One region of the Halomonas sp. CSM-2 genome, then DNA from elsewhere that is predicted to be linked to it. Evidence: predicted binding sites of a transcription regulator. Region 1 holds the regulator's gene; the other holds the start of a gene.
The links. The regulator PhoB, encoded in region 1, activates phosphate uptake and scavenging genes when phosphate is short. The targets are predictions, from matches to a motif close to TGTCATANNNNTGTCANA.

Region 1 (15,890 bases):
TCGAGGCGGTGGCGATCACGTAGTGCTTTTCACGATTGGCAAAAAACGACACCCCCGCCGCCACCGCGATCATGCTTTGCACCAGCGGGTGGGGAAACAGGCTGATGGATGCCCAGCCGACGACTAACCCCAACACCGTGCCGATGATCCGCTGAGAAAGAAACCGTCGTGTGGTGGCAAAGTTGGGTCGGCAGACAAACAGCGTGGTCAAGAGGATCCAGAAGCCCTGCTCCGGATCAAGCCAGTGCAGTAGCCCATAGCCTGCCACGAGCGCGGTACTCAGCCTGACGGCGTGGCGAAAGGTGGGCGAGCCCAGGGTAAAGTTGAGCCGCACTCGTCTCCAGGCTTCCAGCAGGCTAGAGGGTGAGCGGTCGTAAAGCGCACTGTCACGGCGTTCGCTGCCGGTATCCGGATTGTGGGCGCTGGCAATCTGCGCTTCCAGGGTGGTCAGGTTATCCGCCAGGGCGTTGAGCGGGCGCATAAGCGGTTGCCACTCGGGTTTCCCTTGGTCGCCCAGGTTATCGATCGAGGCGCGCAAGTCGGCCAGTGCCTGTTCGCTCTGTTCGTGGCCGAACGGGCGGTTGAGCAGCAGCGACTTAGCTAACTGACGGCAGGCACGACCCTGTTGATCGAGCAGCCGCTGGCAGCGAAATAGCACGTCATGGTGAAAGAACGCATCGGTCAGGGCGCTATACGGGTAGTGGGTTGAGCTTGCCCGTTCGTGGATATCCTGGGCGATAAAGTAGATGCGTAGATACCGGTTGAGCTTCTGGTCACCCCGCTGGCCTTCCAGGCGGCGAAAGATCATCTCCTTGGCCTGATTAAGCGCGGTAACGACCTTACCGTTCTGGCGTGCCAGCGCCACGCGGCGGGCTTCGACATCCACACCCCGGACCGGCTCGAACAAGGCCGACTTCAAGATCAGAAATTCGCCCAGTGCCTTGTATACCCTCGCCATGCTCTGCTTGACCGGCTGGCGCGAAAAAAGCGCGCACCAGATGACCGAAATGACGCCGTACCAGGCAGCACCCGCCAGGAGCAGAAGCTGGCGGTAGGCGACGTCTTCATCCACCCCGCCATGCTGTTCAATGTTGATCATCGAATAGATCGACAGAATCAGCGTACCCGAGGCTATGGTGGCGTAGCGTTGGCCAATGGCCCCGAGCATGATCAGGGTAAACGTCGAAATCGCCAGCCCCAGGGCAAACAGCCACGGCCACGGGAACAGCCACTGCACGATGAACGACGCCGAGGCAAAGCAGGCAAGTGTGACCAGCAGGGCCTGGAAACGGCCCTCCCAGCTGTCGTCGGTTTCCGACAGTGCGCAGGCGATAATGCCCAGAAACAGCGGGATGACCAAGGCGACATCGCCCAGCAGCGCGCTGAGCAGTAGCGCACCGCTGAAGGCGATAAACACGCGCACGCTGTAGGCGAACTTATCCAGCGTCCAGAGGCGGCGCAGCGGTAATGCAATGGGCATAGGGTCTCTTGGTGGTCGCTTTTATTAGACTTTAGTCGAGACCATAGTATAGAGGGTTTGGGTAGCGCCTGTCTGCAACGCTGATCTATCAGTGACCGGCGAGGGGGTAACCTAGCAGCGGGGTGGGCGAGTCACCGGCGGTATCCGGACAGGGTGACGTGACTGGCCCCTCGAGCGCTAGCAGTGCTGTCGGGGCCGCAAACTACAAATGCTTGAGCAGTTTCTGTAGCTTGTTCATATCGGCAGAGTCGCCTACCAGGCGGACCTCGCCGTTGATCATGCCGTCGAGGAAGGCTTGCTGCGTGGGCTTCTTGAGGATGCGTAAAGCGGCCTCGTCGTCGCGAAAGCGCAGTTCAAGGTCCAGGTCGACCGGCAACCCTTTACCACTGGTAACGCTGGTTGGCGTCATCCGGTAGTAACGGGCAGTACTCAAATCTTCTGTGGCAATGCCCCAGTCCAGGCCGCGCATGCGTTCCAGCTGTTCGCGAAAGCGCGGCTTGCGGCGCAGGGCACGTTTGAGCAAGAAGCCCAATAGCCACAGCGTCAGTTTGAGCTTCATCAGGAAACAGCGTCCTTGAGCGCTTTACCCGGCTTGAAGGCGACATTTTTGCTGGCCGGAATCTGCAGCGGCGCACCGGTCTGTGGGTTTTTGCCGGTACGCGCAGCGCGTTCGCGGACGGTAAAGGTGCCAAAACCGATCAGGGCAACGTCTTCGCCTTTGGACACGCTGTTGGTAATTTCATCAAGAATGACGTTGAGGACTTGGCCCGCTTTATCTTTGGACAGATCAGCATTTTCCGCAATGGCGGCTGCAAGTTCAGGTTTACGCATAAGGAAACTCCCTTTGTTTAATGATCGTGCAATATACACTGTCGTGTTGTTGGTAAGGACACTGTAGGCGCGGCCGTCGTTTCAGCCAAGCCGCGAGCGCCGCGGAATTCAGCCTAGCAGCGTAGGGGCTGCTCTGGAAAGCTCCACTTTCCTTCTCACGCAGTTGCCTGTCAATGCAAAACCAATCAAACGTCTGTCTTTATCTTCAGCGATTGCCGTCATATCAACGCCTTCGCCTTCGATCCGCCAACGTTCAGGGGCCTCGACCGGTGGGTAGGCAACCACCGGTAGCAGGGGCGTTTTGACGATCACCGGCCAGGCCCCGAAGCTGACCTGTGTGGGTGTGCCGACCAGGGTGGCGGCGAGCGCCTGGGCGCTGGCTTGCAGGGGCTGAACGTACATGGCGTTGATGCCGTCGACGCAGGCAACGTCGCCCAGCGCATCGATATCCGGGTGAGAGGTGCGCAGTTGCCGGTTCACCAGGATACCGCTGGCGGAAACCGTGAGCCCTGCTGTCTCAGCCAGAGCGGTACGCGGGGTCAACCCCGTCGCCATCAAGATGACATCGACGTTGAACGTGTCGTCGTTATCCAGCGTCAGCGTCACGCCGGGGTCATCATTAAGGGCCATGGTCTTGATGGTTCTGCCCAGGGCAAGGTGGATGCCTGCGTCAACAAACGCCTTGCCGAGTGCTCGGCCAAGGGGGGCAGGCAGCAGGCGGGAAAGCGGTGTGGCATCGGGGGCAATAACGGTGACGTCATGACCGCCCGCGTGCAGATCATTGGTAAACTCGCAGCCGACGAGGCCTGCGCCGATCACCGCCACGCGAGCAGGCGCTGTCCCCAGCGCATGATGAAAACGGCGATAGTCGTCAAGATCGTTGACGGTAAAGCAATGCGCTTTGACGGGATCGGGTATCGCCATGGGCACCCTTGGTTCGGCGCCGGTGGCTAACACCAGGCGGTCGTAGCCAAGCGCTTGGTCATCTTCCAGCCGCAGCGAGCGGTTAGCCACGTCAATCTGGCGGACAGGGGTGTGGGTGATCACTCGAGCGTCAAGCGATTCGGCAAGCGCCGCGGCGTTGCGCTGTGCGAGCTTTTCGGGCGGGAGGCGTTTGGCGAAGCCGGTAGACAGCAGTGGTTTGGTATAATCGTCGCCGCTATCGGCGCTGATCAAGTGCAGGGTGCGCGTATCGCCTTTGCGGCGCAGCGCACGGGCAAGACCAACGCCCGCCATGCCAGTGCCAACGATAACGAGCTCAGCGTGTGATGAGGGCATCCGGGTATCCAGTGGTCAGTGGGACAAAAGCCTGTAAAGCCCACATGTTACACTAGGTGATCGTTTAATTGCCTGGAGGCTCTGGTGTCGCGTCACTGTGTTGAAACTGCCCCTGACTTGCCATGTTGGCGTCCCATTAGAGCGCTGCGTCCGGCGATGAGCGCGCCGTGGTGGCAATGGGTTGCCTCCACGGACTCACTCACGGCGCGTATTGTGTCCGCAGGGGGCGAGCGGCCTTTCCGCGTGCGTCTGTTACGCCAGGGGGTTGGCTTTCCACACCCGCATGAGGCCCTGGCGCTGGGTATGGCCGCCCGGCGCTATGCGTGGCGCCGGGAGGTCGCCCTGTGTGTGGATGAAACACCATGGGTAGTGGCGCGTTCGGTGGCTCCCCTCAAGGCGCTCAGAGGCCAGTGTCTGGAAAACCTGGGTGAGCGTTCATTGGGCAGCTGGCTGTTTCTTCAGCCGGACCTGGTGCGTGGCCCGCTGTACGCCACGCGTCATGCGCCTGGTTTTACCTTCCCTGGCGATGCCAGCAGCCTGTGGGGGCGCCGCTCGGTATTTCAGCACGGCTGTCAGCACGGCGGGTTATCGCTGCTGGTACAGGAATACTTTTTATCGACCATGGCGGATGATCTTGCGCTGCCTTCGCGCTAGGCTAACGCTGCGTCTCTTGGATGGGTGAGGTAAGCATGGATCGTTCTTTATTACGGCCAACCGGGTTGAGTCGGCTGGCGGATTTTATACAGCTGATGCGTCTGGATCGGCCGATCGGTACCTGGCTGCTGATGTGGCCAACGCTGTGGTCCTTATGGGTCGCCGGCGAAGGGGTACCCGGGCGCAACGTACTGCTCATCTTTATCGCCGGGGTATACGTCATGCGCGCAGCGGGCTGCGTGGTCAATGATTATGCCGATCGTCACGTCGATGGACACGTCAAACGTACCCGACAGCGCCCGCTGGCTACCGGGCGGATCAGTGAAACCGAGGCCCAACTGCTGTTTATCGGGCTGGTGACGGCGGCCTTCATGCTGGTGCTGTTGACCAATTGGTTTACCGTGTTGCTGTCGGTGGGCGGCGTGGTATTGGCGTTTATCTACCCGTTCATGAAGCGCTACACGCATTTTCCCCAGGTAGTGCTAGGGGCGGCGTTTTCCTGGGCGATTCCGATGGCGTTCGGTGCGGTCCTTGGCCATGTGCCGGTAGAGGCATGGCTGCTGTTCTTTGCCAATGTGCTGTGGACGGTTGGCTATGATACCCAGTACGCCATGGTTGATCGTGACGACGATATCAAGATTGGCATTAAATCGACGGCCGTGTTGCTGGGTAATGCCGACCGGCTGGTGATCGGGCTGCTTCAGCTGGCCACGCTGGCATTGCTGGCCTGGGTGGGCGCGCGCCTCGGGCTGGGCGGTTTTTTCTGGCTCGGCCTGGCGGGGATGGCGGCGACGTTTATTCACCAGCAGCGCTTGATCCGTCACCGTGAGCGGGATGCTTGTTTTCAGGCGTTTCTGAATAATCACTGGTCGGGCCTGCTGGTGTTTGCCGGTATTGCGCTGAGTTGGTGGCCAGCGGCTGGCGAATCTCTGTCAATGTCATAGAATTGTCATCAAGTCATGGTGTGATCGTCATGTACCTGTCACTGGATTACTTTCTATCGGACACCGTGAGGCTCTGGAATGACCGCCAAGACCGTCTTGATCGTCGATGATGAAGCATCCATTCGCGAGATGATCGCGGTGGCGCTGGAAATGGCCGACTACCGTGTTCTTGAAGCGGACAACGCTCAGGATGCCCACGCCATGGTCGTTGATCATCAGCCTGACCTGCTATTGCTCGACTGGATGATGCCCGGTACCAGCGGCATCGAGTTGGCTCGGCGCCTCAAGCGCGAGGAAACCACCGCCGAACTGCCGATCATCATGCTCACCGCCAAGGGTGAAGAAGACAATAAGATACAGGGGCTTGAAGCGGGGGCCGACGATTACATCACCAAGCCGTTTTCGCCCCGTGAACTCGTGGCACGCCTCAAGGCCGTGCTGCGTCGTGCGACCCCACGTGGCGTGGAAGATCCCATCGAAATTAATGGGTTGCTGCTTGATCCGGTGGGCCACCGGGTAAGTGCCTACGGTAAAGCGCTGGATATGGGGCCGACCGAATACCGGCTGTTGCAATTCTTCATGACCCATCAGGAAAGGGCCTACACACGTAGCCAGTTACTCGACCAGGTGTGGGGCGGTAATGTGTACGTGGAAGAGCGCACCGTGGATGTTCATATTCGTCGGCTACGCAAAGCCCTGGGCGACGGACATCAGAACTTGATCCAAACGGTACGCGGTACGGGCTACCGCTTCTCCGCTCGAGCTTAACCGTGCGTTTGTGGAGCCGTGAGCTTTGGCGTTTGCTAGGTTGGGCGGCACTCGGCATCTGCCTGGGATGGCTACTTGGCCTGCCGGGCCTGGGGTTGGCCGGTGGCTTCGCGATGTGTCTGGTCTACCACTTGCGGCAATTGCGCGCCGCTTACCGCTGGCTGACGCAACGCCCGCAGGATGAACCGCCGGCCGCAGGAGGACTGTGGGGCGAATTGTTTGATCGTTTGTACCGATATCAGAAAAGCCAACGGATTACCCAGGGCCGTCTCCGCTCGACGCTTGCCCGCATTCAAGAATCCTCGGAAGCCATGCGCGATAGCGTGGTGATGCTCGACCGTCACGGCGACCTGGAGTGGTGGAACAGCGCTGCCAGCAATATGCTGGGGCTACAAACCGCTCACGACCGTGGACAACATATTACCAATCTGCTTCGCGATCCGCGTTTTATCAGCTATTTCAATGCCCGTGACTACAGTGAGCCGTTGACGCTCACGTCGCCGATCGATGAGCGTCGCATTTTGCAGTACCAGATTACCCTTTATGGTGACGACGAGCGCCTGGTCATGGCGCGCGATATTACGCGCTTGCATCAGCTAGAGCAGATGCGCCGCGACTTCGTTGCCAACGTCTCCCATGAGCTGCGCACACCGTTAACCGTGTTATCGGGCTATCTCGAAACCTATGGCGAAATGGCGGACCAGCTTCCACCCCGATTGGGGCGCAGCATTGGGCAGATGCAGGCTCAGACACAGCGCATGCAAAATCTGGTCAACGACCTGTTGCTGCTGTCGCGATTGGAAATTGATCAGGGCGGACAGGATCATCAGCCAATGGACGTGACGTCCCTGCTAAACAGTGTCGGGGCCGATGCGCTGGCGCTTTCCGAGCATCAGCACACGCTCACCATTGAAGGCGACTACCCCGCGCAGTTGGTGGGCAGCGAGCAGGAAATCCGCAGTGCCATTTCTAATCTGGCTTTCAATGCGGTGCGCTATACGTCTGCTGGCAGCGAGATTACGCTGCGCTGGAAAGCGTTTGGCCAAGGTGCCTGTATCGAAGTGTGTGACGATGGTGAAGGGATAGACCCTGTGCACATTCCCCGCCTCACTGAACGGTTTTATCGCGTCGATAAAGGCCGCAGTACCGCTACCGGGGGCACCGGGCTGGGCCTTGCGATTGTTAAGCATGTGCTGTTGCGCCACGATGCTCAGTTGCAAATCGACTCGCATCCGGGTGAAGGTGCCCGTTTCCGCTGTGTTTTCCCGGCGGCCCGCCTTAGCACGCCTTCCACGCCCCCGCGTAGTGTCTCTTCGGTTACATAGCTGGCTGTGTCACTGAGTAACGGCGTCACATGTGCCATTGCGACACATGTCCAGCGTATCCAAATGATACCTCCTGGCGATCAATTGGCATAGTGAGTGTAATTTAACTCATTGTTATTAATGGCTAATAAGTGAAATAGCGAAAAGCTGGCATAGAGGATGCCCCTCTATAGACAAGACAGTATCTGACACTGTAAGGTGCAGAAAACTGTTGATACTTTTCTTTACGAAATGAAGAAAAGTAACTATGCTTAGACAGTAGCCCAATGCAGGGCAAGGATGTCCTGCATTAGCAGGGATGATTAGAGATTCATTGGATGAGTCTAGAAGGCGGTCACACTGTCAGTCAGGGTAACGTCCACGGTTGGAGTCCCGCAAAAGGATTGGAAGCTGATAAGTACCACCGCCTAAAATGATCACTGTCGAAGACCCTGCCAAGGCAGGGTCTTGTTTTTGTTAGCCTTTCAACAACGTCAGCTTTCCCTTCTTCCAGCCTTCATATACTGGCCTTGCGTATACTTCAAGAGCGCTGGGTCACTGACTGAACATGGCGATAATGGTAATCCCACATCAGTACGGCACCTGCCACAGCGCCCGGGATCAGGAACAGGTTGGCCAGCGGAATCCACGTCAACAGCGTGACCAGGCCGCCGTAGCTTAAGCTTTGCCACCAGCGAGCCGATAGGCGGCCACGCATATCGCGAAACGCTACCTTATTGTTATCCATCGGGTAATCCAGATAGGTGATGGCCATCACCCAGGCGGAAAACAGCGCCCATAGCAGGGGTGCCAACAGGTTAAGCCCTGGAATCCAGCCAATCACGAACAGCAGCGCGGCACGGGGCAGGATATAACCCAGCTTGACCATTTCGCGACCCAGCGCATCAATGGTCGTTTTTGCCAGCCCCCGGTCATCCTGGGGTTCGCGACCGGTGACTTGAACTTCAACTTTAGCGGCCAAGAAACCGTAAAAGGGGGCTGCAATCAAGCTGGTCACCAGCGTGAAGGTAAAAAACACCACGACCAACAGGCTAAGCACGAAAAGGGGCCAGATAAGCCACGACAGCCAATCAAGCCAGTTGGGTATCATGCCCATCCAGTGAGCCAACCAGCCATCAAAGCGGTTTAGCACAAAGCTGAACATGCTGACGTAGACCAGCAGGTTGACCAGAATGGGTAAAAAGACATAACGCCTCAGTCCAGGCTTATAGACACAACGTGTACCCCGGCTGATGGCAGTGAATGCATCTAGCATGAAAACATGTGACTCCTCAAAGATGACAATGCCCTGGCTGCCGTGCAGCCAGGGCGTATTGCATGAGGAATCGGGGGGCAGGTCAAGACTTTTTCGGTGCTGCCTGCTGGTCCAGTGTCTCAGGGTCGGTATGGCGAATATCCAGCCCCTTGACAAGGTAGACGACGTGCTCGGCCAGGTTATTGGCGTGGTCACCCACCCGCTCCAGCGCGCGCAGAACCCACATGATGCTGAGTACCGAGGTGATCGAGCGCGAATCTTCCATCATGAACGTCATCAGGGAGCGCATGGCGCTGCCGTATTCACTATCGACATACTCATCCTCACGCACGACCTGCATGGCAAGTTCGGTGTCGAAGCGGGCAAAGGCGGTCAGTGAATCGCGCAACATTTTACGCACGTGCTCGCTGATGTGGCGCACTTCCACCAGCCCGCGAAGGGGGTTGCTGCTCTCGCTCAGGCTTAGCGCATTGCGGGCAATTTTGCTGGCTTCATCGCCAATCCGCTCCAGGTCGGAGGTGGCGCGGATGACGGCGAGCACCAGACGCAAATCCGAAGCGGCCGGTTGACGACGCGCTAGAATACGCGTGCACTCGTCATCAATCTGCAGTTGAAGATCATTCACCTGACGGTCGTTATCGCGGACTTTCTCGGCCAGCCGCGAGTCACTTTCCAGTAGCGCAAAGACGGCGTCCTGCACCTGTTTTTCCACCATGCCGCCCATGGCCATCAGGTGGGTTTTGAGTTCTTCCAACTCATGGTTGAATTGGCGCGAGATATGCTGGCTGTGGGTATCGCTGGTAATGTCCATGGAGCCCTCCTGACGGGGTTGCTTCAACCTAGGCCATACGGCCGGTTATATAGTTTTCGGTTCGTTGTAAACGAGGGTTAGTGAAAACGTGGTCGGTGGGGCCGTACTCCACAAGCTCACCCTGCTGCAAGAAGGCGGTGTAATCGGACACCCGGGCCGCCTGCTGCATATTGTGAGTCACCAACACTAACGTTAGCTGAGATTTCAGGTTACGAATCAATTCTTCGATCTTGAGCGTCGAAATCGGGTCGAGCGCCGATGCCGGCTCGTCGAGCAACAGCACGTCGGGCTGTACCGCCAACGTTCGTGCAATCACCAGGCGTTGCTGTTGCCCGCCTGACAGCTGCCAGGCGGAGCGATGCAAGCGGTCCTTGACTTCATCCCACAGGGCCGCCGAAGTGAGCGCCCACTCGATGATGTCATCCCGCTGGCGCTTGGCGAGCCGCTTCTGCAAGCGCAGGCCAAAAGCGACATTTTCGTAGATCGACATCGGAAAGGGGTTAGGTGTCTGGAATACCATGCCCACCCGACGGCGCAGCTCGGTTACGTTCATTTCCGGCGCATGAATGTTATGTCCCTCAAGGCTGATCTCACCGCTGTGGCTGACCGATTCATTAAGGTCATGCAAGCGATTGATCGCTCTCAAGAAGGTCGACTTGCCACACCCGGAAGGGCCAATGAAGGCCGTGACCCGATGGCGCGGCACCTGCAGCGTGAGCTGCTGCAAGGCTGGTTTCCCTGCGTAGGCCAGGCTGAACTGGTTGATGTCCAGACAGCACTGATCTGCTGGGAAATGCGCCACATGTGCTTGCGTGGCGTGGTCGACGTGTCGAGATGCTAGCATTCGCTTCCTCGCTGACGACGTAGATGATGACGCAATAATATGGCAGTTAGGTTAAGCACCAACACAATCAGCACCAATAACAGCGCTGTGGCATAGACCAACGGGATCGCCGCCTGGACGTCCTCGCCGTGAAAGGCGGTGTCAAACAGATGATAGCCAAGGTGCATAAACTTGCGTTCCAGATGCAGGTAGGGGAATTCTCCGTCGAGGGGCATCTGTGGTGCGAGCTTGGCGACCCCGACCAGCATCAACGGCGCGACTTCACCAGCGGCCCGGGCCACGGCCAAAATGACCCCGGTCAACATCGCCGGGGTGGCCATGGGTAATACGATACGCGTCAACATTTCAAACCGGGTGGCGCCAAGGGCCACCGCGCCTTCACGTTGGGCATCGGGAATGCGCGCCAGCCCTTCTTCGGTCGCGACAATCACGACCGGCAGCGTCAGCAGGGCAAGGGTCAGCGATGCCCATAACAGGCCACCGGTACCAAAGGTGGGCGACGGCAGGGCGTCGTCGAAGAACCACGCATCCAGCGTGCCACCAATGCCATAGACAAACACGCCCAGCCCGAAGACACCGTAGACAATCGATGGTACCCCCGCGAGGTTGCGGACGCCAATGCGTACCAGGCGGGTGAGGGGCCCCTGATGGGCAATCTCATTGAGATAGATGGCGGCCAGCACGCCAAAAGGCGTGACGATCACCGACATTAGAATCACCATCAGCATGGTACCGAAAATAGCCGGCCACACCCCCCCATCGGTATTGGCGGCACGCGGTCCCTGGCTTAAAAACTGCCAGACGTCCGTTGCCCAGCGCTGCACTTTTTGGCCAACGTGCATGGCATTGGGCGCTTCAATGCTCAGCACGGTGGCAAGCGGCTGGCGCAGGGTTTGCCCCTGGGGCGTACGCAAGGTGAGCTGATAGCGAGCGCGCTCGGGCGCTGACAGCTGGAGCGCCTGCTTTGCTTGCTGCAGGGCAGTATGGCCGCTAAAGCGCTCGCCGTTTACCTCAATGGCTTCCAGATAGCCGATAAAGTCGCCCCAGGTGCGCCGTTTCAGACGCAGCAGTGCCGCGGGCTGGGTCTGTTGTGCAATGGTGTCAATCGCCACCCAGCGCCAGCGGGCGTCGTCGATGTCACGATTGCCCGTAAAGTAGAGGCGTTCGCTACCTGCCCGGTTGGGAAGCGGCATATCGCGGACTGCCTCGCCTGCCACCACATCGCCATTGTGCAGGGTGATTTCGTCCAGTGTTGCCGGCCAGAAATGGCCCAGGCCACGTGTCAGCAGTAACGCCAGCAAGGCGCCCAGCATGAGCAAGGAGAGGGCTACACAGCCCGCGCACAGCCACGGCCAGATGCCCTGCTGTACGGCACTTTTCAGCCACTTCACGAAGCCCCCCCCAGTCGCTGGTAGCGACGGCGCAGCCGTTGGCGAACCAGCTCGGCCAGGGTGTTGACTAAAAAGGTGAACAGGAACAGCAACAGGGCTGCGAGCACCAGCATGCGATATGGAGTACTCCCCGCAGTGGCTTCGGGCAGCTCAATGGCGATAGCGGCGGCCATGGTACGCATGCCTTCGAAGGGACTGGCGCTGAGCAGTGCCGTATTGCTGCTGGCCATCAGTACGATCATGGTTTCCCCCACCGCTCGGCCTGCGCCGATCATAATGGCGGAAAACAGCCCCGGCCCAGCTGCGGAAAGCGCGACTTTAACGACCGCTTGCCAGCGGCTGGCGCCGAGCGCCTGAGCGCCTTCCATCAGCGGGCGAGGCACCTCGGTGAGCGCATCTTCGGCCAGCGAATAGACGCTGGGAATCACGGCGAAGCCCATTGCCAGGCCGACAATCAGGGCATTACGGGTGACGTAATCGAGTCCAAACACGGCATAAAGATGCTGGCGAAGGTCGCCATCCCAAAAGGTCTGCTCCACCAGTGGCGTTAACCACAGGGCGAGGATGAACATGACAATGAGCCACGGAATCAGCCACAGAGCTGCCCACGAAAGCGGCAGACGACGCTGCCAGCGGCGGCTTGCCAGGTGCCAGACCAGACCGGCGAGCCCGGCACTAAGCGGCAGCCAGACGATGACCACCAGGGTGCTGGCCAAGTGGCGCTCGACCCAAGGGGCGAGCAGCATACCGGCGATAAAGCCGATGACCACCCCAGGGATGGCTTCCATCATTTCCAGGGTTGGTTTGATGCGGCTGCGTAGTCGGGTCGACATGAAAAACGCTGAATAGGCGGCCGCCCCCAGTGCGAGCGGCAACGCAAACAGTAATGCCATCAGGGCGGCTTTCAGCGTTCCCCACGCCAGCGGCGAGAGCATGGCAAGCGAGGCGTTGTCGCCATCCAGCAACAAGGGGGCTGCTTCCCAGACCAAAAATACCCCAATACCCAATATCGCCAGCAACACACCGATACCACCGGCGGTGATGAGTCCGGTGGCGATGCGGTCCTGCAAGTGGCGAAGCGGCTGATGAAAGAGCCGAGCGCGAGTCATTTGACTATCATGGGCAAGTCAGCGGTAGGGTCAGCGTTTGGGGGTACATGCATGCTCCTTACGTTACGTGACCAATGTGACAATTAAATGACAGATTCCGGCTACCATGCCCGCTGAGCCTCCAGATCGTCCAGGGGCAGGGGAACGAAACCCGACGCCCGGGTAATTTTCTGACCTTCAGTCGACATGATGAGATCCAGAAACGCCCGCTCGGCGGCAGGTAGCGATTCGTCAGGCGGCAGGTTGACGTAGATATACAGGTAGCGGGAAAGCGGATAGTCGCCGCTTTGAATGGCGGTTTCGCTGGGCGGCACGGCGTTACCCTGCGTAGTGGTCAGTGAGAGTGCCTTTACCGATGGCGTCAAGTGGTTATGACCAGAATAGCCCATTGCTCTATAGGACTCGCCCACGGCCGCGACGACCGCCGATGCGCCCATGTACTCGCTGATATCGGGGCGGAACTCACCGTCGCACAGCGCGCGTTGACGAAACAGGCCGTAGGTGCCCGAGGCCATATTCCGTCCGTGCAAGGCGATGCGACCGCTTGGCGCCGTCGCGTCCTGGGTCAATGTTTCCCAGCGAGTGATCGATTGTTCGCCACCACAGGCCTGGGTGGTCGAAAAAACCGCATCCACGTCCTGACGTGAGATCGCCGACAGAGGGTTGTGACGATGTACAATCACGATAAGCGCATCGCGTGCCACGCGCAGTTCCAGCGGTGGGTAGCCATAACGCTCGATAAAGGCGTTGCGTTCCTCGTGGGTCATGCGCCGGGACATGGGGCCGATGCGGGTAGTGCCCGCCAACAAAGCCGGTGGTGCGCTGGCAGAGCCGCTGGCTTGAAATTGCACGTTGATTTCCGGATATTGAGTGGTAAGCGCTTCGCCCCAGCGCAGCATCAATCCGGCCATGGTGTCGGACCCAACGGCGCCCAGGGTGCCGCTCACGGAAGGCTGCTGGGGCTGTGCCCAGCCAACAAGCGGCAAACTCAAGAGCAGCCAGGCCAGGCCCAGTGCCGCGCGATATTTCATGCGAAAAGCGAAACCGTTACTATTCAATCGGAAGCTCTCTTGTGATTAACTCGTTATTTATTGCAATGCAGCAAGGCGCGCCTCAGATGGCGACCTGATTTTCACAATAATAAACCGACAAAGCGACCGACACATGACACTGCTGGATACCGATTTGGACGATGTGCCTGCCCCCCAAGGGCAATTGACCCTCAAATTACTGGCTTCGCGCCAGGATACCAATGTTTACGGTGACATTTCCGGCGGATGGCTGGTGAACCAGATGGATCAGGCGGCCGAGCTGGCGGCTGGCCGTGAAGCCGGCGGGCGAACCGCCACCGTGGCCATTGAGGCAATGGATTTTTTAAGCCCGGTGCGGGTCGGGTCGATGGTGAGCGTGTACACCCAGCTTCAAGAGGTGGGGCATAGCTCGATGAAGATCGATGTGGAGGTGTGGGTACGTGCCCTACACGAACAGCATCTGGACGAGCGCCAAAAGGTGACCGAGGCACGCTTTGTGATGGTGGCGCTGGACGACAATGGCCGCATCCGCGCGGTGCATGACTAAACAGGCCCTATAGCGACTCTAGAAACATGACTCTAAACATCAAGGGCGCTTGAGTCAGCGCCCTTGATGCCTGTCTGCGATCTAAACGCCTATGAACCTACGTTATCACGGCTTTTCAAATAGGCGTATTCGCCAACATCGCTGAAGGGACGGACGATTTTCTGGAACGCCGAATAGGACTCATACACCCGGCGTGATGCTTCGTCGTCTTCGACCTGACGCTGGATGGCTTTCTGAGAGCTTTCATAGAGCGCCGCCATGACCTCCTCGGGGAAGGTGCGTAACTGTACATCGTGTTCGTCCACCAGGGCTTCCAGGGCCTGGGCGTTACGAAAGGCAAACTCGCTGTACATCGCCAGATTTGAGGCGCGTGCGGCTTCGGTGACGACGGCTTTCAGGTCGTCGGGCAGCGCGTTCCAGGCGTCGAGATTGATGGTGCCCTCAAGCGCGGCTGTTGGCTCATTCCACACCGAGGTGTAGTAGTAGTCCGCCACCTGATGCAGGCCGAAGGCCAGGTCGTTATAGGGGCCGACCCAGTCGGCGGCATCCAGTACGCCGGTTTGCAGCGAGGTGAAGATCTCCGACCCCGGCATGTTGACGGTGCTCACGCCGATGCCGTTCATGGCTTCACCAGCTAGTCCCGGCAAACGCAGCTTGAGGCCCTGCATATCGTCCAGCGAGTTGATCTCTTTCTTGAACCAGCCCGCCATTTGCGGCCCGGTATTGCCGACAGCAAAGGGCTTCAGGTTGTGCTGAGCGTAAATCTCATCCCACAGCGCCTGGCCATCACCGTGGTAAAGCCAGGCGTTCATTTCGGTGGTCGTCATGCCGAAGGGCACGGCCGTGAAAAACTGCGAAGCGGCGACTTTTCCACGCCAGTAATATGACGCCGAGTGGCCCATTTCCGCAGTGCCCGCCGCCACAGCATCGAAGACTTCAAGCGCAGGTACCAACTCGCCCGCGCCGTGGACGGTAATTGTCATGCGGCCGTTGGAAAGCTGCTCCACCCGACGGGCGAAGTCATTGGCACCGGTGCCAAGCGCAGGAAAGTTTTTCGGCCAGGAGGTGACCATGTCCCAGTTGTAAGTTTCGTTGGCGTGGGCCTGGGAGGTGGACACGAAAGGGGCGGCGGCGGCCCCTGCGACGCCAAGGCTGGCGGTTTTGAGAAAGTGACGGCGTTGCATGATGAGCAAGACTCCAAACGTAATGTTGCTATTTTTTATGGGGCGCACGGGCACCGATTCCGCCCGTCAGTATGCGTGAGGGCGAATTTTGCCCGCAAGTTTTCCGATCAATCGTCGCTGGCATCTTTCATGCGGTTGGCATGGCGAACCAGCCAGTAGCAGCCCCCAAGCGCCAGCACTGCCGCGGCCAGCGAGGCAATCTGCCAGGGATCGATGGTTTCCATGTCCAGCACCATGAACTTGCGCACCAGTGCCATGATCGCAATCAGCACGACAATCTCGACATGAATAAAGCCTTTGCCACTGGTCATCGTCCGTACAATGGAGTTGTTGAACTCCATGGCAATCAGCACGGTAAGAATCATGTCGAATAGCGCTTGAAACACGCGGTAGTCAAAGGGGTCACGGCTTTGAATGAATAACAGCTGGACTACGTGA
Region 2 (15,890 bases), on a different contig from region 1:
TGATCGACCAAGCCATCGAGATTATTCGCAAAGGCGGCGTGGTGGCGTACCCCACCGATTCCGGCTACGCGCTGGGTTGCCACCTGGGCGAGAAAAAAGCCATCGAGAAAATCAAATGGCTGCGCTCGCTGGACGACAAGCACAACTTCACCCTGGTGTGCTCGGACCTGTCGCAGATCGGCACCTACGCCAAGGTCGATAACGACGTGTTCCGGCTGCTCAAGGCGCATACGCCTGGCCCCTACACCTTCATTCTAGACGCCAGTACCGAAGTGCCGCGCCTGCTGCTGCACCCCAAACGGCGTTCTATCGGTGTTCGCGTGCCCGACCACCGCATCACCCACGCGCTCCTGGATGCACTGGGCGAGCCGCTGATGAGCGTCACCCTGATTCCCGTCGGCGAGGACCTGCCAATGAGCGACGCCGAGGATATCCGCGAGCGCTTTGGGGCACACCTGGACCTGATCATTGACGGTGGCGCCTGCCACCTGGACCCCACCAGCGTCATCGATCTGCGCGAACTGCCGCCCAAGATCGTCCGCGAAGGCCGCGGGGATGTCACGCCCTTTACCGTTTAACCGGTTATAAACTTGACTGCTCTGACTGAATTCTTGTGAATCGAGCCCCCATTGACTGGGGGTTTTTTTTTGCCGATCACTGAGATCCGAGATACCGCATAAAGCTATTTTGTGTCTTTTAATATTATTTGAATGATTAATAAAAATAAAATACGGTATCAATGCATTCTATCGATAACGAAGGCAATCCAAGCGGTGGGGGGATGCTTGCTGCTTCAGGATTGCCGACAAAAGGAGATTGCCTAATGACACTATCGCGTTACCGCAATGTGGCCACCCTGGCGGCCCTGGCAAGCTTGGCGAGTCTGCCGCTCGCGGGGCAGGCAGTGGCGAACGAAGATACGGGTTGCGCCCAGGCTGAATACGCCATGGGACTGCGTTTTCAACAGCAGTCCGCCGAAGCCATTGCCCTGCAGCGTCAGGGGTTCGAGTTGGCCACCTATCGTCTGGAAGAGCAGATCGAAGCCCATGGTGACGATGCTGACCTGGCGATCATTACCGATCTTGACGAAACAGTGTTGGATAATAGCGCCTTGCTGGTGCGTGACATGCAAGCTTGCCATGACTTCACCACCTGGGATACCTGGAAGCACTGGGAGCGCGAAGGGAATCCACGTTTGATTCCCGGGGCAAAAGACTTCCTGGAGTTCGCTGATGAGCACGACGTGGCGATCTACTATGTCTCTGATCGCTACCAGGAAAATAAAGCCGATACACTGGCCACGCTCGAAACGTTGGGACTTCCTCAGGTCTCTGAAGACAGCGTGAAACTGTTGGGGCCACCCAAGTCGGAGCGTCGTGCCGAGGTTGAGGACGGGCACACGGTGGTGCTGCAACTCGGCGACACGCTGCATGACTTCGCCGGTGAGTTTGCCGAAGCGAACCTTGAGGAGCAGCGTACGCTGGTCAACGAAAATGTCGACCGTTTTGGCAATGACTGGATTGTTTTCCCCAACGCCACTTACGGGGACTGGAGCGAGGCCGAGCTGAACGCTTGGGACGCTCCGCACGAAGTGGAGTGATGGGTTAAATAATCACGCCATTTGATAAGCAAGAAGCGCCGCGCGCCTCAGGTGTCACTATCCTGGGGCGCGTTTTTATCTGTGTCGTCGCCGTTGTCGTCTTTCTTCTTTTCTTCTTTCTTTTCTTCCTCTTTCTTGCGCGGGTCTTCACTGTGTTCATCCAGCCAGGTGCCGCAGCGCAGGCAATAGTAGGCGCGCTTTTCGTGGCGCTCGTGGCCGCAACCTGGGCAGGCTTCTTCAGAGTAGCGATCCTCGCGGATCGAACGTATGACCTGGGCGGAGAACACCCCGGTGGGCACGGCGATGATCGAGTAACCGAGCAGCATCAGCACCACGGTGATGGATTTGCCTAACGGCGTTGCCGGCACGATGTCGCCGTAGCCTACCGTGGTCATGCTGACGATCGCCCAGTAGATCGACATGGGAATACTGGTAAAACCGGCTTCTGGCGATTCGATCACATACATTAGCGCCGCAAACAGCGTGACCACCATGAAAATGCTGAAGAAGAACAGCAGGATCTGGCGCAGGCTGCGCTTTAACGCATCGATCAGCAGCCGCGCTTCACCGACAAACTCCATCAACCGCAGAATGCGGAAGATACGCAATACCCGCAGGATTCGCACAATCACCAGACCGTGGGCGCCGGGTATCAGCAATACCAGCCAGGTGGGCAGGATGGCGATCAGATCGACAATACCGTAAAAGCTTTTCAGGTAGAGCGTGGGGCGCTCAAGGCAGTAAAGGCGCAGCACCAGCTCGATGCTGAACAGGATGGTGAATATCCACTCCAGGACATAAAAAAGCATGCCGTAGCGCTCGGCATAGGCCTCAACGCTATCCAGTAATATGACCCCGACGCTGAGCAGGATCGCCAGAATCAAGCCAATGTCAAAGGCTTTGGCACCCGGCGTATCGGACTCGAAAATGATGTGGAAAAGCTGCGCGCGAAGTCCCTCTGCGCCAGGTTTTAATGAAAGATTCATCAGGCCGTCCTGAAAAAGGCTGTGAGCGCTAGCGTAGCGCGGTTTGATGCGCCATGCGATGGGCAAGGGCCAGTGCGGCCTTGGCATACGTCACGCTTGGCTGGCCGGTGCTTCCCAGCGCATCGCGCATGGCGTTCGCGTCATCACGGGCCTGGTCGGTGAGCATCGGATCGGCGGCCAGCATGGCAAGTGCCTCCTGAGCTGCCGCCAAGTGCTCGGCGCGGTGGCTGTCGTGGTAGGCATCAAGCGCCAGCGTTGCCCGGTGCATCCATTGCGCAGGGGAGTCAGCGTCGGGAAGCGGCCATTGCTGGGCGGCGAGGGCGTTGCCACGGGCGGCCTTGCTGGTGTCTGAAGGGCGCAGGGGAACGCGTTCGGCGATCGCCTGGGCCAGCGACCAGAGTGCCTCGGGCGCGCCGTGTTTAAGCTCGAGTTCCGCTTCGCAGATGATCGCCTGATGCCCACCGCTGTGAATCCTGCCTTCATCCAGTGCCAGTTCGATATGGCTGTCCTGCCACATCACCTGCCAGCTCCACCGTTCAAAATCGGTGCTCAGCTGAGGCTGCAGCGTGGGAATTGCCTCGCCCAGGGCGCCCTGAAACGGCGGGAGCTCGGCAAGCCCTTGGGTATCCAGGTGGCGTGTCGTCAGCGGCCATTCCCACTCATGGCGTTGCGAAAACCCGCCGCCGCCGTGGCCGGCGGTCTTGACGGTCTGCAGCACCTGATCGTCCACCTGACGCAGACGCACCGCGATGCGCGCCTGGTCAAGTGCTCCCCCAGGGGTGTCGTAATAGGTGTTGGTCAGGGTTTGCCGACTGGGTGTCAGGGTCTGCAACAGGGGGTACTGGCGCAGGGCCACCGGCCCCTCGGGGGCCAGGGCAAGCTTCAGTTCAATCTCGGTTGGCTCTGAGGGTTTCATGACAATTGCCACCTCTATACTATGACATTTAGGTTAAATTTTAATGACATTATGAACTTTTCATGACGGCGGCAGACGCACTCTCTATACTATTGCCGCCATTTCCCGGCTTCCCGAAAAAAGGCGTAAAGGCTTTATGGTTACTTCCAACCCTTTTTCCTCGATGTTTGGCCGCTCGCCATTCCAGCCGCTGCTCGCTCACATCGTCAAGGCAAACGAATGTGCCGATCAACTCCTGCCCTTCTTCGAAGCGACGCTGGCAGGCGATTGGGAGAGCGCTGCGCAACTGCGTGAAAACGTCACCCGTTTAGAACACGATGCCGACGTACTCAAGACCGAGTTACGTCTGAACCTGCCTAACACCATGTTCTTGCCTGTTTCGCGCTCCGATCTGCTCGACCTGATCAGCGTACAGGACAAGATTGCCAATAAAGCACGCGACATTACCGGCATTATGCTGGGCCGTAAAATGACCGTGCCTGACGAGTTGGCTGACCCCATGCGTGACTATATCCGCACCAGCGTGGCCTGTGTGGCGCAAGCCCGCCAGGCGCTGGAAGAACTCAAGGACCTGTTGGAGTCAGGCTTTGGGCGCAATGTATCGGATGTCATGCACAACATGATCCGCGAACTGCATACCCTTGAGCACCAGGCCGATGGTCAGCAAGTCGCGATCCGCCGTCAGTTGTTCAGTCTGGAAAGCGAGCTACCGCCGGTCGATGTGGTCTTCCTCTACCAGATCATTGATTGGGTAGGCGAACTTTCCGACCGCGCCGAACGGGTCGGTAGCCGCCTGCAGATCATGACCGCCAACTAATTTGTGATCCAAACCTAATACCTGATCCCAACCAAGGGAAGCGTTATGCAGATCATTGCTCAGCACGGTGATATTTTTATCATCCTGGCCTGTCTTTTCGGCTTTTTCATGGCCTGGGGCGTGGGGGCCAACGACGTGGCCAACGCCATGGGTACCTCGGTCGGCTCCAAGGCCATCACCATCAAACAGGCAATCCTGATTGCCATTGTGTTTGAGTTTCTAGGTGCCTGGCTTGCGGGCGGCGAAGTCACCAATACCATCCGCAAGGGCATTATCGATCCTGAACTGCTGCAGGGGGAACCACAACTGCTGGTGTACGGCATGTTGTCGGCGCTGCTGGCAGCGGCCACCTGGCTGTTGGTTGCCTCGATGAAGGGGTGGCCGGTTTCGACCACTCACTCGATTGTGGGTGCGATTGTCGGCTTTGCAGTGGCAGGCCTGGGGGCCGAGGCCGTCGACTGGGGGGCGGTCGGTAGTATCGCCGCGAGTTGGCTGGTGTCGCCGCTATTGGCCGGTACGGCCGGTTTCGTGCTGTTTAAGTCGGTCCATCACCTGGTGTTTGAAGACCGCAACCCACTGGCAGCCGCCAAGCGTTATCTGCCCGCCTATGTGTTCCTGGTAGGCTTTGTCGTCTCCATGGTCACCATGACCAAGGGCCTGAAACACGTTGGCCTGAATCTTTCGTTTGGCCAGAGCCTGGTGATCTCGTTGATCCTGGGCGGGTTGCTCGCCGGTGTCGGTGTCTTGATGGAACGCCGTGTGAAGTACGTAGAAAGCAGCGATGATCACTTTGGCTATGCCAACGTGGAGCGCGCTTTTGGTGTGTTGATGATCTTCACCGCCTGCGCCATGGCCTTTGCGCACGGCTCTAACGACGTGGCCAACGCGGTTGGCCCGCTGGCGGCGGTGATCAGCGTGGTGCAAACCGGTGGTGAGATTGGCGGCTCGGCGCTGGTCCCCTGGTGGGTACTGGTACTAGGCGGTGGCGGTATCGTGGCCGGTCTGGTGACCTACGGTCATAAAGTGATTGCCACCGTGGGTACAGGCATCACCGAGCTGACGCCGAGCCGCGGCTTTGCCGCGACCCTGGCGGCGGCCACCACCGTCGTGCTTGCGTCAGGCACCGGCTTGCCGATTTCCACCACCCATACCCTGGTTGGTGCCATTCTGGGGGTTGGCCTGGCGCGCGGCATGACGGCGCTCAACCTGCGGGTGATCGGTACGATCGCCATGTCGTGGTTGATTACGCTGCCTGCAGGCGCGGCGCTCTCCATTCTGTTCTTCTTTATGTTCAAGGGTATGTTCGGTTAAGCGGCGAGGGCAGTACAACTGACCCGGCACGCCAACGCCTGGTACCCCAAAGCGGCATCTTCTTTATGCATAAGTGCATTAGAAGGTGCCGCTATTTTTTGTGCTCTGGTAAAGTAACCGTAGTTATTAACCATAGTTCTTCCATTCACCTGCTGCCGGAGAGCGGCCCCTTGGATACACGCTTCCCCTTTGTCGACTGGTTTCGTAATGCCTCCCCCTATATCAATGCGCACCGGGGGCGAACCTTTGTCATCTTGATCGAAGGCGAAGCCATGGCGTCTGGCCGAGGGGAGCAACTGATCCAGGACCTGGCGCTGCTGCATACGCTGGGCGTGCGACTGGTGGTGGTGTTTGGCATTCGCCCCCAGGTGCACGAGGCGCTGAGTGCGGCGGGGGTTGAACCGACGCGTCTCAACGGCCGCTGGGTCGCCGATCGCGCGGTTATGGCGCATGTGGAACAGGTGGCTGCCCATCAGCGCCTGTGGCTGGAGGCGCGGCTTTCGCTGGGCCTGCCCAGTACGCCGCTGCATGGCGTGGAGCTAAGCGTGATTTCCGGCAACCTGGTGACCGCCAAACCGTTGGGCGTGCGCGAAGGGGTGGATTTCGACCACAGCGGCGAGGTGCGTCGCGTGCGCGCCAGCGCCATTGAAGGGTTGCTGGAAAAAGGCTCGCTGGTACTGTTGCCGCCGCTGGGGTTTTCCAGCACCGGCGAGGTATTCGATCTGGATGCTTCCGAAGTGGCCCAACATGCCGCGGTGGCGCTCAATGCCGACAAGCTGATTCTGCTGGGCGAGTCCGAAGGTCTGGAAGACGAGCAGGGTGCACTGCTGCGCCAGCTGTCTCCCGCCGATGCCGAGCCGCGCATCCAGCATGCCGCGCCGGGCAGTGAACTGGCCCGCCATCTCAATGCCGCCTGTACCGCCGCGCGGGAAGGCGTGGCCCGCACTCACCTGCTTTCCTGGCGCAATCACGATGCCTTGCTGGGAGAGCTCTTCACCCGCGACGGTGTGGGTACCATGATTACCCAGCACCGCTATGAACAGCTGCGCCCGGCCACGCTCAACGATGTGGCGGGCCTGTTGGAGCTGCTGGAGCCGCTGGAGAACAGGGGCATGCTGGTGGCACGCTCCCGCGAGCGGCTGGAGCATGAAATCGATGACTACATGGTCATCGAGCGCGACGGCATGGTGATCGGTTGCGCGGCGCTGCATGTCTTCCCTGATACGGGCGTGGCCGAACTGGCCTGCGTAGCGGTGCATACCAATTACCGCGGTGGCGAACGCGGTGAGCGTCTGGTCGAGGCGCTGGAGCGCCGTGCCCGCCAGCGCGCGGTGCAGGAGATGTTTGTGCTGACCACCCACACGGCGCACTGGTTTGTGGAGCGGGGCTTCCGCGCCGCCAGCCTTGAAGAGCTGCCGACGCTGAAGCGTGAAACCTACAACCACGCGCGTAAATCCAAGGTGCTGGTCAAAACGCTGGCGGGTTAGGTATTGAGGATCACACCGCCGTTCAGATGCATTGTTTGTCCCGTCATGTAGGACGACTCTTCGCTTGCCAGATACACATAGGCAGGCCCCATTTCGCTGGGCTGGCCAGCGCGCTTCATCGGCACTTGGCCGCCAAAGGAGGCGACTTTATCGTCGTCGAAGCTGGCGGGAATCAGCGGCGTCCATACCGGCCCGGGGGCAACGGCGTTGACCCGAATGCCGCGGTCCATCAGCGACATGGCAAGCGAGCGCACCAGGCCCTGAATCGCCCCTTTGGTGGCGGTGTAGTCGATCAGCGTGTCGTTGCCCTTGAAGGCGTTGATCGACGAGGTGGCGATGATCGTATCGCCCTCGCTCATGTGGGGTAGCGCGGCCTTGGTCATATAAAAGTGGCTGAACAGGTTAGTTTGAAAGGTACGCTGCAACTGGTCGTCGGGGATCTCGGTAATATCGCGCCAGTCGTACTGCTCAGCCGCGTTATTGACGACGATATTGAGCTTGCCGAATTCTTTCAGGGCGCGCTTCACAATCTCACGGCAGAAGCTGGGAGCTCCTACGTCTCCTTTCACAACCAGGCAGCGACGGCCTTCAGCCTCAACCAGTCGTTGGGTTTCTTTGGCATCTTGGGTTTCCTTCAAATGCACGATCACGCTGTCGGCGCCTTCGCGTGCATAGTGCACTGCCACCGCGCGGCCAATACCGCTGTCGCCGCCGGTAATGATTGCCACTTTATCCAGCAGCTTGTCGGCACCTCGGTAGCTTTCGCGAATAAACTCGGGTTCCGGGTGCATGATGTGTTCGTCGCCCGGCTGTTTAGCTTGATGCTGAGGGGGTTGTTGCTGATTGCTCATGTGCGGTCACTCCTTTGTTGGCACAAACATCAAAAAGTAAGATGCAGCAGGTGCCAGCCTCCTTGGGCACCCGTTTTTTAATGTAGACCCGGCTCGCCAGTAGGGGCAAACCGGGGCATCTACAGCATGGCGTAAGCCGGAATCCACGACGATAGTGACAGTCGATGTGCCTTATTTAGTTTGCTAATCACCCTGCTGAATACCATGATTCTTATATGGCATTGTTTTTAAATTGTTTTTTAATTCGAAGGGGATGGGTGGGCGAGAGGTGCTTAATTGCAAGTTACGCGTGACGCACTACAGTGAAGACAGGCAACGTAATGCCGAGCACCATTAACCGTAAGGAGTACGCGTTATGTCTCATCCCGACAGGAAAGACGAGAAATCACCCAAACCTCAGGACGAACACTACAGTGAAGCCAATCCGATGCCGGATACGCATCATGTAAACCCTGAGTCCGAAGACTCGCCCCAGAAACCGGGCAAGGACAGGCAAAAAGACAAGTAGTAAGCCAGGTTGATCCCGTCAACTCAGCCATCGCGGCGCTACCCCTTGTAGCGCCGTTTTACCTCCACGCTGAGTTGGCCTTCGCACAGACGCAGTTTGAGTTTTTGCCCCGGCGAGGTATCGTCCGCACGCCGCACGATCTGACCCTGCTCGTCCTGGGCGATGGCGTAGCCCCGGCCCAATACCGCGAGCGGGCTGATGGCATTCAACTCTCGGGCGGCGCTGGTTAACCGCGCCTGGCGGCTTTCCAGCTGGCGCTGCATGGCCGCGCTCAAGCGGCGCTGAAGCTGACTGACCCGCTCGCTTTCCACGCGGTGCAAACGTGCCATATCCTGGCTGGCCAGGCGCCTGCTCAATTGCGATACCTGCGCTTTCTGCTGGGTGAGCGTTTGCTGCATGGCGCGGCTCAAGCGTTGGTAGAGCGCGGTTAAATGCTGGCGCTGGCGATTGAGCTGCTCGCCGGGATGGCGCAGTTTGGCGCGCAGGGTATCCAGCCGCTGGCTGTCCCGCTCCAGGCGCGCCTGCATGGCCCGCATCAATCGGTTTTCATGGTGCTCAAGCTGGCGCTTGAGGGTGTGCTGGTCCGGCACCAGGCGCTCGGCCGCGGCGGAAGGCGTGGGCGCGCGGATGTCGGCGGCAAAGTCTGCCAGGGTGATATCCACCTCGTGACCCACCGCCGACATCACCGGCAGCCGGGAGTGAAAAATCGCCCGCGCCAGGTGCTCGTTATTGAACGCCCACAAATCTTCCAGACTGCCGCCGCCGCGGGTGATCAGGATGGCATCGCGTTCCGGGTCCAGCCGCGCCTGGCGATTGAGCAGGGCCAGTGCCGATATCATCGCAGGCGCCGCCTCGGCCCCCTGTACCGGCACCGGAATCAGCGTGACATCCGCCAGCGGCCAGCGGGCGGCCAACACCGCCAATACGTCACGAATCGCCGCGCCCGTCGCCGAGCTTAAAATCAACAGCTTGCGCGGCGGAAAGGGCAGGGGGCGGGCGTTGGCAAACACGCCTTCACCGTCGAGCTGGGCTTTTAAGCGTTCGAACGCCGCCAGCAGTTCGCCCAGCCCCGCTGCCTGAACGGCCTCGGCAATCAGTTGGTAATCGCCGCGGGGCTCGAACAGCGACACCCGCCCGCGCAGCTTGACCTGGTCACCATCGCGCATCGGCGCCGACACAAACCGCGCCCGCTGACGAAACAATGCACAGCGAATCTGCGCCCGGTCGTCCTTCAAGGTGAAGTAAACATGCCCGGACGCCGGGCGTGAGACGTTGGAAAGCTCACCCTCTACCCACACCTCGCCCACGTCACGTTCGAGCGTCTGCTTGGCGCGCTGATTGAGCTGACTGACGGAAAGCGCCTGGGGCGTGGCAGAGGACATAGGTTAAGCGCGCTCGGTGAGGAAGTGTTTCAGCGCCGCCGGGTCGGGGACGCCCTGGATGGTTTCACCGTCGATGATCAAGGTGGGCACCGACTGAATGCGCGCTTCTTCCATGGCGTGGCGCAGCGCCGCCTGGTGCTGCTCGCGGTAGCGGCCCTCGGCAAGCGCATCGAGCACCGCCTGGCGCTCCAGACCGACGGAGTCGGCAATGTCGGCCAGCACGTCCGGGTCGCCAATATCGCGTTCCTGCTGGAAGAACGCCTTCAACGTTGCCATCGAATAGGCGTGGCCCAGGCCGTGTTCTTCCGCCATGGCGAAGACTTCAAAGGCCTTGTCGGTGCGCGGCTGCGGCGAAATATTGGGCAGCTTGATGGGCACGCCCAGTTTTTCAGCCATGGGGTAGACCGCCTCGCGCCACACCTTGGGCAGGTACGGGTCTTCGACCTTCAAGGTGGGCACCGGCGCCGGGCGCAGCTCGAACGGGCGCCATTGGATGTCGACGTCCAGGCCTTTGGTGGCCTCGGCAAGCACCTCTTCGGCCAGCAGGCAGAAGGGGCAGACGTAATCGCTGTAAACAATGATTTGCTGGGTCAACACGCACCCCTTGGGTCGGTAAATGAATCGGCTGTCAGGCTACCATCAATCGTCATTATCCATTGGTATAAGCGTAATGGCGTCTCTGCATTGCTGGGATGGCCCTCTACCCGTTATAATGGGGGATTAACTTTTCACGCCCCGTCTTCCACTTCAAATTGGGTGTTGCCGCTATGCTACGTATGGCTCAAGAAGCACTTACGTTCGACGACGTACTCCTCCTGCCCGGTTATTCGGACGTTCTCCCCAAGAATGTTAACCTTAAAACCCGCCTGACCCGCAATCTCTCGCTTAATATTCCGCTTGTCTCCGCCGCGATGGACACGGTGACCGAAGCGCGACTGGCGATTGCCATGGCGCAGGAAGGTGGCATTGGTATCATTCATAAAAGCATGACCATGTCGCAGCAGGCCGCTGAAGTGCGCAAGGTGAAGAAGCACGAAAGCGTGATCGTTAAAGACCCGATTACCGTCAGCCCCAAAGCCAAGCTTGAAGACCTGCTCGCCATGGCGCGCGAGTACGGCTTCTCCGGTTTCCCGGTGGTCGAAGGCGAAACCCTGGTGGGTATTGTGACCGAGCGCGACATGCGCTTCCAGCCCAACCACGGCGACAGCGTGGCCGACATCATGACCCCCCGCGATCGGTTGGTCACCGTGCCGGAAGGCACCCAGCTTGAAGAAAGCAAAGCCAAGATGCGCGAACACCGCATCGAAAAGATGCTGATCGTTGACGACGCCTTCCACCTGCGCGGTCTGGTGACCTTCCAGGACATCGAAAAAGCCCGCACCTACCCGATGGCCGCCAAAGACAGCGACGGCCGCCTGCTGGTCGGCGCGGCCGTCGGCACCGGTCCGGAAACCCCGGACCGCATCGCGGCGCTGGCCGAAGCCGGTGTTGATGTGATCGTGGTGGATACCGCCCACGGTCACTCCGAAGGCGTGATTGACCGCGTTCGCTGGATCAAGGAACACTTCCCGGCCATCCAGGTGATTGGCGGCAACATCGCCACCGCCGCCGCCGCCAAGGCGCTGGCCGAAGCGGGTGCCGATGCGGTGAAAGTGGGTATCGGCCCCGGTTCTATCTGCACCACGCGGATCGTTACAGGCGTGGGTGTACCGCAAATCACCGCCGTCTCCAACGTGGCAGAAGCGCTCAAAGAGTTCGACATTCCGCTGATTGCCGACGGCGGCATCCGCTTCTCCGGCGACCTTTCAAAAGCCATTGCCGCCGGCGCAAGCGCGGTGATGGTGGGTGGCCTGCTGGCCGGTACCGAAGAAGCTCCGGGCGAAGTGGAGCTTTACCAGGGCCGTACCTACAAAGCCTACCGCGGCATGGGCTCCATGGGTGCCATGTCCGAGAATCAGGGCAGTGCCGACCGCTACTTCCAGGATAAAGCCGAAGGTGCCGAAAAGCTGGTGCCGGAAGGCATCGAAGGCCGCGTACCTTACAAAGGCGTGATGGGCGCCATCGTCCACCAGCTGATGGGCGGCCTGCGTGCCTCCATGGGTTACACCGGCTGCAGCACCATTCAAGAGATGCGCACCAAGCCTGAGTTCGTGAAAATCACCGGCGCTGGCTTTAACGAATCCCACGTCCACAACGTGCAGATCACCAAAGAAGCGCCCAACTACCGGGTGAGCTAACCAGCGCTTTAGTTCAATAGCGGCGGGCATGGCTCGCCGCTTGCTTTTTGGCCTTACCGTGGCCCCGCCCCGCTTAACGAGATACCGCCATGAGTGACATTCACGCCCACAAGATCCTGATTCTCGACTTCGGCTCCCAGTACACCCAGTTGATCGCCCGCCGGGTTCGCGAAATCGGTGTGTACTCCGAAGTTCGCGCTTTCGATATCACCGAAGAAGAGATTCGCGAGTACAACCCCAACGGCATCATCATGGCCGGTGGGCCGGAATCCGTCACCGAGCTGGATTCCCCGCGTGCGCCGCAGTGCGTGTTTGACATGGGCCTGCCGGTCTTTGGTATCTGCTACGGCATGCAGACCATGGCCGAGCAACTGGGCGGCAAGGTGGAAGGCTCCAACCAGCGCGAATTCGGCTACGCCCAGATCCGTCTGGACGAACCTACGGCGCTGTTCAACGACATCAAGGACCACGTCGACCACGAGACCGGCAAAGCGTTGCTGGATGTATGGATGAGCCACGGCGATAAAGTCGCCCAGGCGCCGGACACCTTCACTGTGACCGCTTCCACACCCAGCTGCCCGATTGCCGCCATGGCCTGGGAAGAGAAACAGTTCTACGGCGTGCAGTTCCACCCGGAAGTGACCCACACGCTGCAGGGCCAGCGCATTCTCGAGCACTTCGTGCTGGATATCTGTAAAGCCGAAAAGCTGTGGACGCCCGCGCAGATCATCGAAGACCAGGTGCAGCGCGTTCGCGAACAGGTCGGCGACCGCCACGTGCTGCTCGGCCTCTCCGGCGGTGTGGATTCGTCTGTCGTCGCCGCGCTGCTGCACAAGGCGATTGGCACCCAACTGACCTGCGTGTTCGTGGACAACGGCCTGCTGCGCAAGGCGGAAGGCGACCAGGTCATGGAAACCTTCGCCAAGCACATGGGCGTGAAGGTCATCCGTGTGGACGCCGAAGACCTGTTCCTCGACAAGCTCAAGGGCGAAAACGACCCCGAGATCAAGCGCAAGATCATCGGCAACACCTTCATCGACGTGTTCGATGATGAAGCCAGTAAAATCGAGGATGTGGACTTCCTCGCCCAGGGCACCATCTACCCGGACGTGATCGAATCTGCCGCCAGCAAAACCGGCAAGGCCCACGTGATCAAATCCCACCACAACGTGGGTGGCCTGCCGGAAACCATGAAGCTCAAGCTGGTCGAGCCGCTGCGCGAGCTGTTCAAGGATGAAGTGCGCAAACTCGGCCTGGAGCTCGGCCTGCCCTACGACATGGTCTACCGCCACCCCTTCCCGGGGCCGGGCCTAGGCGTGCGCATCCTCGGCGAGGTCAAAAAAGAGTACGCCGACATCCTCCGCGAAGCCGATGCCATCTTCATCGAAGAGTTGCGCAATTCAGGCTGGTACGAAAAAACCAGCCAGGCGTTTGCCGTGTTCCTGCCGGTCAAGTCAGTCGGCGTGGTCGGCGACGGTCGCCGCTACGAATGGGTCATCGCGCTACGCGCGGTCGAAACCATCGACTTCATGACCGCCCGCTGGGCGCACCTGCCCTATGAACTGCTGGAGAAGGTATCCAACCGGATTATCAATGAGCTGGAAGGGGTGTCGCGGGTGACCTATGATGTGAGCAGCAAGCCGCCTGCTACTATTGAGTGGGAGTGAATATTGCTAGGAATGGAGCATTCTAGGTACAAGGCCATCCCAAAGTTGGATGGCTTTTTTTTGGTAATACATATTTTTAATTACATGGATGCTCTTCATATGTAAGGTATGAGTTGTGATCGCTATCGGTCAAAAAAATGCTGTATATGAAATATTAATTTAGGGATTTTTTAGCTTTTTCATTCTTCTAGGAGTAACTATGCCATCTACAAGCCTTGTTGGAAAAAGCACGCCGTGCGGCTGGAACGTGGTAGAAATGATTACGACTAGTCAAACATCAGGAGGGAATTTCTGTACACGCTATTTAGTAGAGAGTCAAAATGGAGATATCGCTTTTATGAAGGCGATGGATCTTACCCGAGTAATGGGCGGCAGCCTTGAAGATATTCAAGCATTAATTAACGAGTACTTGTTTGAGAGAAATATATTAGCATACTGCAAAGATGAAAAAATGAGTAAGGTAGTAGTGCCGTTATCGGCAGGTGAACTTGTTAATAATCAATTCCAAGCTCCATTGAATAGAGTTTTCTATATAGTTTTTAAAAAAGCTGAAGGCGACCTTAGAGAAGTTTATCTTCAAAAACAACATGATGATTGGTTTTCTTTTTTTAAAGCAATGCACCATATATGCATTGCTGCTGAACAATTACATCGTGCAGGCATTGCTCACCAAGACATCAAACCATCAAACGTACTCCATTTCCCTAAGAACCAAAGTAAAATTGGAGACTTGGGTAGGGTTACAGATATTCAAGGTAAATCGCCATTTATTAATATGCCTTTTCCGGGCGATTATAGGTACGCGCCTCTTGAAGTTAGGTACGGGATAACAGTAAAAGAGTTTAGTGATAGGTATCTTACCGATATATATGCTATTGGAAGCTTGGTATACCAAACAGTCATGGGGGTTTCATTAACTGCTGCTTTAGCAAATGAGTCTGAAAAAATTTCTCCAAATGTCTTTCAGCGAGATTATAGAGAGTCTTTGGTAATACATATATCTTCATTTTCAATATTGATGGAAGAGTTTTATGGAGCATGTGAAAATATTTTCGGCAATAAAATTGCTGAAGAGGTGACAGGTATTGTGGGGGAAATGTGTTATCCTGATTATGAAAAACGTGGAGCTCCTAAGTTTATAGCGCGGCCCATGAAGCTAAATGCAAGAAGATATACAAGCAAGATGGCAACTGTAATTAGGCTTTTTTATATTGAGGGGCTTATAAATAATGTCAAATAACTTTCTTCTTATGGAAAAGCGTCAACTAATACCAAGATGGCATGCTTCAAGAAAAGCCTTGTCTCTGCAGTATCCAACGCTAAAAAAGAAAAATGTTGCAATTAATAGCACTAATGCACATGACCCTTGGCTAGAAGAGGCCAGGAAAGAGTGGGATAAAAAAAGAACTGTTTTTAATGCAGTTGAGCTTAATGTAGCATTGTTCATGAATGGCATGTATGAAGATGCCGGTTATTTGTCAACTTTATCTTTTCTTTTAGATAATTATAATATGCTTGCTCCTGGAGTGAAGTCATTCATTAACTCAAGTGAAGAAGTTAAAGGAACAGGATTGTATGCGTTAGAGTCTAATATGACAGACTTGAGTATAAGGAATGTGAGAGGTTTTTTAAAAAGAAACCCAAGAGATGTTTTTTCATGGGTGGATATGGCTTTTTACTATACAGTTAAGGGGGAAGATGAAAAGGCTTATAAGTGTTTGAAAACCGCATGGAGTTTGAATAAATATATTCCTTTTGTAGCTAGGTCATTTGCGAGATTTTTGGTACATAAAGATAATCCCGAAGAAGCTCTTTGGGTCTTGAATCGCAGTGAGGATTCAAGAAATAATCCTTTACTAACTAGTGCTCATATTTCAATTGCTAATTCTTTTGAGCTACCTAGCGCGAGGGTGAATGATGGAAAGAAAATTTTAAAAAATTTTTCAGGTGATATGGGTAGAGTTTCTGACTTGGCTGCAAGTTTAGGTACTATAGAATTCGAAAATGGAAACCTAAAAAAAGCAAAGAAAATGTTCCAAGCCTCCCTTTTAGTCCCCTCTGAAAATGCTTTGTCACAGTATGGATGGTTAAAGCAAAAGCATGGGTTTTCGATTGATGAAGAGCCTTC

Region 2: the regulator PhoB is predicted to act here: its motif matches at 3,534-3,551, upstream of B7L15_RS06135 (CYTH domain-containing protein).

The regions. Positions count from the first base shown of each region.
Region 1 covers NZ_NBYR01000021.1:31,907-47,796, forward strand. The annotation lists gene yccS (YccS family putative transporter) at 1-1,480, opposite strand, end outside; gene B7L15_RS16490 (hypothetical protein) at 1,683-2,039, opposite strand; gene B7L15_RS16495 (HU family DNA-binding protein) at 2,039-2,350, opposite strand; gene B7L15_RS16500 (NAD(P)/FAD-dependent oxidoreductase) at 2,420-3,589, opposite strand; gene B7L15_RS16505 (chorismate lyase) at 3,746-4,243, shown strand; gene ubiA (4-hydroxybenzoate octaprenyltransferase) at 4,279-5,187, shown strand; gene phoB (phosphate regulon transcriptional regulator PhoB) at 5,266-5,955, shown strand; gene phoR (phosphate regulon sensor histidine kinase PhoR) at 5,958-7,280, shown strand; gene cysZ (sulfate transporter CysZ) at 7,801-8,535, opposite strand; gene phoU (phosphate signaling complex protein PhoU) at 8,618-9,346, opposite strand; gene pstB (phosphate ABC transporter ATP-binding protein PstB) at 9,375-10,190, opposite strand; gene pstA (phosphate ABC transporter permease PstA) at 10,184-11,581, opposite strand; gene B7L15_RS16545 (ABC transporter permease subunit) at 11,578-12,690, opposite strand; gene B7L15_RS16550 (PstS family phosphate ABC transporter substrate-binding protein) at 12,792-13,721, opposite strand; gene B7L15_RS16555 (acyl-CoA thioesterase) at 13,855-14,268, shown strand; gene B7L15_RS16560 (TRAP transporter substrate-binding protein) at 14,358-15,452, opposite strand; gene B7L15_RS16565 (phosphate-starvation-inducible PsiE family protein) at 15,560-15,890, opposite strand, start outside.
Region 2 covers NZ_NBYR01000006.1:2,359-18,248, reverse strand. The annotation lists gene B7L15_RS06150 (L-threonylcarbamoyladenylate synthase) at 1-578, shown strand, start outside; gene B7L15_RS06145 (5'-nucleotidase, lipoprotein e(P4) family) at 824-1,600, shown strand; gene B7L15_RS06140 (ion transporter) at 1,648-2,586, opposite strand; gene B7L15_RS06135 (CYTH domain-containing protein) at 2,615-3,502, opposite strand; gene B7L15_RS06130 (TIGR00153 family protein) at 3,639-4,319, shown strand; gene B7L15_RS06125 (inorganic phosphate transporter) at 4,365-5,630, shown strand; gene argA (amino-acid N-acetyltransferase) at 5,801-7,117, shown strand; gene B7L15_RS06115 (SDR family oxidoreductase) at 7,114-7,968, opposite strand; gene B7L15_RS19530 (hypothetical protein) at 8,324-8,476, shown strand; gene xseA (exodeoxyribonuclease VII large subunit) at 8,515-9,858, opposite strand; gene B7L15_RS06105 (DsbA family oxidoreductase) at 9,862-10,455, opposite strand; gene guaB (IMP dehydrogenase) at 10,626-12,095, shown strand; gene guaA (glutamine-hydrolyzing GMP synthase) at 12,185-13,762, shown strand; gene B7L15_RS06090 (protein kinase domain-containing protein) at 13,962-15,002, shown strand; gene B7L15_RS06085 (hypothetical protein) at 14,992-15,890, shown strand, end outside.